One region of the Ruicaihuangia ninglii genome, then DNA from elsewhere that is predicted to be linked to it. Evidence: predicted binding sites of a transcription regulator. Region 1 holds the regulator's gene; the other holds the start of a gene.
What was found. The regulator HrcA, encoded in region 1, represses chaperone genes, less so after heat shock. The targets are predictions, from matches to a motif close to TTNGCACTCGNNNNNNNCGAGTGCNAA.

Region 1 (3,405 bases):
AGTTCGGTTGCGGCCTGCACGGCCATCTCGTCCCGGTCGCCCTTGGCGAGGGCCTGAGCGAGCGTGATCCGCGGTGCCGGAGCCGTGGTGTGCACGACCGTGTCGGCGCGCAAGGTGAGGCGGGTGGCATCCGCTTCGGTGATCTCGCCGGTGACCACCAGGCCCTGTCCGTTGCCGATCGACAGGCTCTCGCCCACCCGCATCCGGCTGACGGTGACCGCATGCTTGGCCTCCGCACCGGTGAGCTGGACGCTTCCGCCGGGGGTCACCTCGATGAGCGACTCGTTGAGGTAGAAGTGCGCCACGGGTCAGGGCCGGATCAGAGGTTCAGGAAGCGGTCGCGCAGTTTGGCGAACAAACCCTGCTGGAAGTGCGCGAGCTGCGGCGCCTCACTCTTGTACTTGCTCGCGAACTGGCGGATGAGTTCTTCCTCTTTGCGGTTCAGCTTGGTCGGGGTGACCACCTGGATACCGATCCGCAGGTCGCCGCGACCGGACCCGCGCAGGTGGCTGATACCGCGATCGGGAATGGTGATCACCTCGGCGCTCTGCGTTCCGGGCCGGATGTCGACCGTGACTTCACCGTCAAGCGTCTTGAGGGTGACCTCGGTGCCGAGGATCGCGTCGACCATCTCCACTTCAAGAGTGGCCAGCAGGTCGTCGCCGTTCCGGCTGAAGGTGTCGTGATGGCGCACCTTGATCTCGAGGTAGAGGTCGCCGCGCGGACCGCCGGCCTGACCGACCTCGCCCTGGCCGGGCATCTGCAGCCGCAGCCCGGTGTCAACGCCGGCCGGGATGTCGACGGGAATCGTGCGGCGTGCGCGCACGCGTCCCTGGCCGGCGCAGGTCGGGCACGGGTTCGGGATGACGGTGCCGTAGCCGCGGCAGGTGCCACACGGGTTCGAGGTCATCACGTTGCCGAGCAGGCTGCGCACGGAGCGCTGAATGCTGCCGGTGCCGTGGCAGATGTCGCAGGTGACCGGGGAGGTTCCGGGCGCGCAGCACGACCCGTTACAGGTCTCGCAGAGCACGGCGGTGTCCACTTCAATGTCCCGGCGGGTGCCGAAGATCACCTCGTCGAGGTCCACCTCGACGCGAAGCAGGGCATCCTGACCGCGCTCACGCCGCGACCGCGGTCCGCGGCCACCGCCCGCACCCGCGCCGAAGAAGGTCTCGAAGATGTCGCCGAAGCCGCCGAAACCTTGGCCACCGAAGCTCGGCTGCGGACCCAGGTCGTACTGCTGACGCTGCTGCGGGTCGCTGAGCACGTCGTACGCGTGCGTGACGAGCTTGAAGCGCTCGGATGCATCCGGGCTGGGGTTCACGTCGGGGTGCAATTCCCGAGCGAGCCGCCGATAAGCCTTCTTGATTTCGTCAGGGGTCGCGTTTCGGTCGACTCCGAGAACGTCGTAATGGTCTGCCACTACCTGGTTTCCTCACCGAGCAGCCGCGAGAGATAGCGGGCCACTGCCCGCACGGCTGCCATGTTGTTTGAATAATCCATTCTTGTTGGCCCGATCACGCCGAGCCTCGCCAAAGCGCCACCGGATGCCGCGTAGCCACTAGTCAGTACCGACGTGTCGGACAGGCCGAACTCGGCGTTCTCCCGTCCGATGCTGACGGTGACGGCCTGGGTGTCTATCTCCAGTTCGTGGAACAGCTTCAGCAGGGTCACCTGTTCCTCGATCGCCTCGAGCACAGGATAGAGATTTCCACTGAAATCCTGCTCGGTGCGCACGAGGTTCGCCGTGCCCGCCATCACCAGGCGGTCGTGGCGGTTCGCGGCGACCTGTCCGATCAGGCCGGCGGCAACCTGACGGATCACCGTCGCCCGCTCGGGAGCGAACAGCTCGGTCAGCGTGGAGAGTTCAGCGGAAGCCTCCGCGAGTCCCTTTCCACCGAGCACGGCGTTGATCTTGGCCCGCATCTCACCGAGGAAGGCCTCATCGACGCTGTCGGCCACTTCGATGATGTTCTGGTCGACCCGACCGGCATCCGTGATGAAGACGGTCATCAGCCGGTGAGTTCCGAACGGAACCAATTCGACGTGGCGCACTTTCGACGGGCCGAAGGTCGGGTACTGCACGAGGGCGACCTGGCTGGTCAGCTGCGACAGCAGCCGCACCGTCCGTCCCAGCACGTCGTCAAGATCGGCGGATTCACCAAGGAAGGTCTCAATGGCTGTGCGTTGCGCGGCGGTGAGCGGGCGCATGTCCGCGAGCTGGTCGACGAAGACCCGGTAGCCCTTGTCGGTCGGCACCCGGCCGGACGAGGTGTGCGGGGCTGCGATCAGCTCCTCTTCTTCCAGCAGGGCCATGTCGTTGCGGATCGTCGCCGCCGACACGCCGAACGCATAGCGTTCGACGATGGATTTCGATCCGACTGGCTCGCGTGAGGCGACGTAGTCCTGGACGATGACACGCAGTACTTCCAATCCGCGCTCGGAAACCATGCTCACCAACCCTTCGCCTTGGCACTCGTCTACGGGGACTGCTAATTCTACCGCGACACGCGCCGGGGCGGTCCATTGCCCCGCCATGGGGGCTGGGATTACCTTGTGAGATGACCGAAGCGACGGCCCTCAGCTGGTCGTTCGCACCGCATTTCCAGGAGGATGACAATGACTGACCAGCCAGCACAGCCCGTCACCCCGCTCACTGCGGAACAGGATAAGCAATGGGCATCCTTTGCCCACCTTGGCGGCATCCTGAGTTTCCTCCCCTCGCTGATCATCTACCTCGTGTTCAAGGACCGGGCGGCCTTCACCCGGCAGGAGTCACAGGAAGCCCTGAATTTTCAGCTCACGCTTCTGATCATCAATGTGGCGTGGTTCATCATCACGCTGGTCTTGACCGTCGTGACCTTCGGCATCCTTGGCTTCCTGGGGAACCTGAGCTGGATCGTGTGGATCGTCGGGGTGATCTTTTCCATCCTGGGTTTCATGAGCGCCAAGGACGGTGTCGCCTACCGCTACCCGTTCGCGCTCCGGATGATCAAGTAGATCGACGGTCACCATTAAGCAGGCAGGCCCTCGCGAGTCCGGGCGGAAGCCCGGACTCGCTGGTTTAATGAGCGCATGACGAACCCCTACCAGACGCCGCAGCCGCTCAGCCCCGCCGACGAGAAGCTGTGGGCGACACTGATCCACCTGGGTGGGATCTTCTTCAGCTTCGTCCCTGCGCTGATCGGATATCTGGTGTTCAAGGACCGTGGCCCGTTCGTGCGGGACCACGCGCGCGTGGCGCTGAACTTCCAGATCACGATGATCATCGCGTACATCGTCGGTGGCATCACCAGCATCCTGCTGATCGGGTTCTTGATCCTGGCCGCTGCCGGCATCCTCGTCGTCGTGTTCAGCATCATCGCCGCGATCACCGCGAACCGAGGCGAGTACTACAAGTACCCG
Region 2 (3,405 bases), 880 kb from region 1:
CGTTCCTCCGGCAGACACTCCCGCTGAGCAGCCTTCCGCCCCGTACACTCCGCCGGCAGACCCGTACGCGGTGCCCCCGGCCGCGCCGTCCACAGGCGGCGCAGTCCCCGGCACGCTGCCCGGCTCCACGCCCCCGGCGCAGCCGACCCAGCCGTACGGCCAGCCCAACCAGCCGTACGGCCAGCAGCCGAATCAGCCTTACGGGCAGCCGAACCAGCCGTACGGCCAGCCGGCCTATGGGCAGCCCGCGTACGGCGCTCCGGGCGCTACGAGGCCCCAGACGCTCAGCGTGGTGTCGATGATCACCGGTATCGCCGGCATCATCTTCACCTGGGTGCCGATCCTCGGCTTCCTCTCCTCGGTCGCCGCGGTGATCACCGGTCACATGGCACAGAACCGCGAGCCGCACGCCAAGCCGTTCTGGCTGACCGGCATCATCACCGGCTACATCGGCATCGCGTTCGGATTGCTATTCACATTCCTGATTCTCGTGCTGCCGTTCCTGGTGCTCGGCTCGATTCCGAACTCCAGCTTCTAGTCTCGATCGGCCAGCAGCGCCACCCTCTTCTCGCCCAGTCGGGTGAGGATGAGGGTGGCGTTTTGCGTTCCCTTGAGGCCGAGCTTGCCGCGCAGCGAGGCGGGGTCGATGTCGACTCCGCGTTTCTTGATCTCGAGCGTTCCGATATCTCTGCTTGCCAGTTCCTTTTTCAGTGAGCGGATGTCGAGGGGCAGTGTCTCCCGGATCCTGAAGCGGCTCGCGAACGGGGTGTCCGCGCGCGCATCGCTGGTCAGGTAGGCGATCGTCGGATGCAGCATCCGTGCGCCCAGCTGACGGGCCAGGTCGCCGATCAGGCGGGCACGGATGACGGCGCCGTCCGGTTCGTAGAGGTACTCGCCGAGCGGGCCGGTGTCGGCATCGGCGCTGTCTTCCGAGGCGGTCAGCTCGGCGCTGCCATGGGCACCGATGACGAGGGCGGCGCGACCGATCCCCGGCCGTGCGACCGCGCCGAACCACAGCCCCAGCTCGACGACTTCGTGGTCGACCGACACCCACTGCGCCTCACAGTCGGCGGGGATCAGGTCGCGGTCGATGCCGGGGCCGAGCTTGATGCCGGTCGGATAGTGCTCGGCCAGGCCGAATGCGAAGTCCAGGGACGGCGACCAGTCCGCGGGGTCCTTCAGCCTGACTTTCTCGGACCGTCGCGCCGGGTCCAGCCAGACGCCGCCGATACCGGCCAAATCGACCTCCTCGGCAGCGGCATGCTCAACACGCGCGCCGGTGAACGGAGCGAGGTTGTAGGTGGCGACCGCCGCGGTGACCTCGTCGAGCTCAACCGCGGTGACATCGATGTCAAGGGCGGCCAGAGCCATCGCGTCCGCGCCGATGCCGCAGCCCAGGTCGGCGACCCAGTGCACCCCGGCGCGTTGGAACCGGCCGGCGTGCAGCGCGGCCACCTGCAGGCGCGTGGCTTGCTCCAGGCCGGCCTCGGTGAACAGCATCCGGTCGGCGAAGTCGCCGAACTTGGCCCGTGCCCGGCCGCGCAGCTTGGACTGGTTCAGTACCGCGGCGACGAGCCCGGGGGAGTGGCCGGCTTTCCGAAGATCGGCCACCATCCGCACCACGTCGGCGGAGCTCTCATAGGGCGGCAGGGCGTCCAGCAGCCGAAGGCCCTCCAACGAAAGCACTTCGCGCAGTTCCGCGGCATCCATCTGGTTATCCTCCCACTCGGTCTCGGCCGGCTCGACCAGGCGCCCGTTGATCGAGCCTGCCGAGATCTCGAAGGTGCTCGACCAGCGAAACGGTTGGCACTCACGTTGCACGAGTGCCAACCCTTTGCCTACACTGGGTTTTGGCACACTCGATGTGAGAGTGCTAACCCCGGATTTGTCTCAGAAAGAAGAGGTCAACCGTGTCGGTCTCCATCAAGCCGCTCGAGGATCGCATCGTCATTCGTCAGGTTGAGGCGGAGCAGACTACTGCTTCCGGTCTCGTCATCCCTGACACTGCGAAGGAAAAGCCCCAGGAGGGCGAGGTCGTGGCAGTCGGCCCCGGCCGCATTGACGACAACGGAAACCGCGTGCCGCTCGACGTCGCCGTCGGTGACAAGGTGATCTACTCCAAGTACGGAGGAACCGAGGTCAAGTACGGCGGCGAGGACCTGCTCGTGCTTTCCGCTCGCGACGTGCTCGCGGTCATCGTCCGCTAAGACGATCTGCGAGAGTGAAGGCCCGGTGGTTCGCCATCGGGCCTTCGTCATTCCCGGAACTTTCCACGCATAGGCTTGATCGATGACTTCTTCTCGAGATCCGGCCATGGACCGGCGGTCTGGCATCGGATTCGCGATCGGCGCGTACGGCCTGTGGGGCGTGCTGCCGGTCTACTTCCTGCTGCTGGCCCCCAGCGGGCCGGTCGAGATTGTTGCCTTGCGAGTCGTACTCTCGCTGGTCTTCTGCGCCATCCTGCTCAGTGTCACCCGCGGGTGGCGCGCGTTCGCTGCGATCGCCCGCAACAGGCGACTGCTGGCGGCGATGGCCATCGCCGGTCTGTTCATCGTGATCAACTGGCTCGTCTTCGTCTACGCCGCCTTGAATGGCCAGATCCTCGAGACATCCCTCGGCTACTTCCTCAACCCGGTGGTGACGGTGCTGCTTGGCGTGCTGGTGCTCGGCGAGCGGCTGCGGCCGCTGCAGTGGGCTTCCGTCGCGCTCGTTGTCGTGGCGGTGCTCGTCATCGCGATCGGCTATGGGGAGGTGCCGTGGATCGCGCTCATCATCGCCGCCTCGTTCGCCCTCTACGGCTTCGTCAAGAAGAAGGTCGGGTCTCAGGTCGACGCGATCAGCGGGCTCACACTGGAGACCGCATGGCTGACCCCCGCGGCTATCGTCACGCTCATCGTGATGGGCTCGATGGGCGGACTGACCCTGGGCACTGCGGGTCCCGGGCATGCCCTTCTCCTGCTCGGCGCCGGCGTGGTGACCGCCGTGCCGCTGCTGTTGTTCGCGGCCGCTTCGCGCCGGCTGCCGCTCACCTGGATGGGCATGACCCAGTACCTGGCACCTGTGCTGCAGTTCCTGTTCGGGGCATTCATCCTGCAGGAGGACATGCCCCTCGAGCGCTGGATCGGCTTCGGGCTCGTCTGGGTGGCGATCATCGTGCTGAGCATTGACATGTTCCTGTCTGCGCGACCCCGCCGCGCCTCCGTCACACCGGCGTGACGGCTGGCTAGTCTGCCGGTGTCCTCAATCGCACCGGAAGGCTTCCGCATGCCCCGCACGTCCCTGATCACCGCCCTCGCGTTCGCCGCAGCGATCACCGGAGCGCTCGCCGGGTGCACTGCCGAACCCGCTCCCGCCCCGAAGCCGAAACCGACGCAGTCTGCGCCCGCTGCGTCGGGTGACGGCGTG

Region 2: the regulator HrcA is predicted to act here: its motif matches at 1,804-1,830, upstream of groES (co-chaperone GroES).

Annotation. Positions count from the first base shown of each region.
Region 1 covers NZ_CP046619.1:1,711,678-1,715,082, forward strand. The annotation lists gene GO591_RS08175 (16S rRNA (uracil(1498)-N(3))-methyltransferase) at 1-305, opposite strand, end outside; gene dnaJ (molecular chaperone DnaJ) at 320-1,423, opposite strand; gene hrcA (heat-inducible transcriptional repressor HrcA) at 1,423-2,451, opposite strand; gene GO591_RS08190 (DUF4870 domain-containing protein) at 2,620-3,000, shown strand; gene GO591_RS08195 (DUF4870 domain-containing protein) at 3,076-3,405, shown strand, end outside.
Region 2 covers NZ_CP046619.1:2,588,674-2,592,078, reverse strand. The annotation lists gene GO591_RS16085 (DUF4190 domain-containing protein) at 1-538, shown strand, start outside; gene GO591_RS12620 (THUMP-like domain-containing protein) at 535-1,710, opposite strand; gene groES (co-chaperone GroES) at 1,911-2,207, shown strand; gene rarD (EamA family transporter RarD) at 2,290-3,216, shown strand; gene GO591_RS12605 (hypothetical protein) at 3,265-3,405, shown strand, end outside.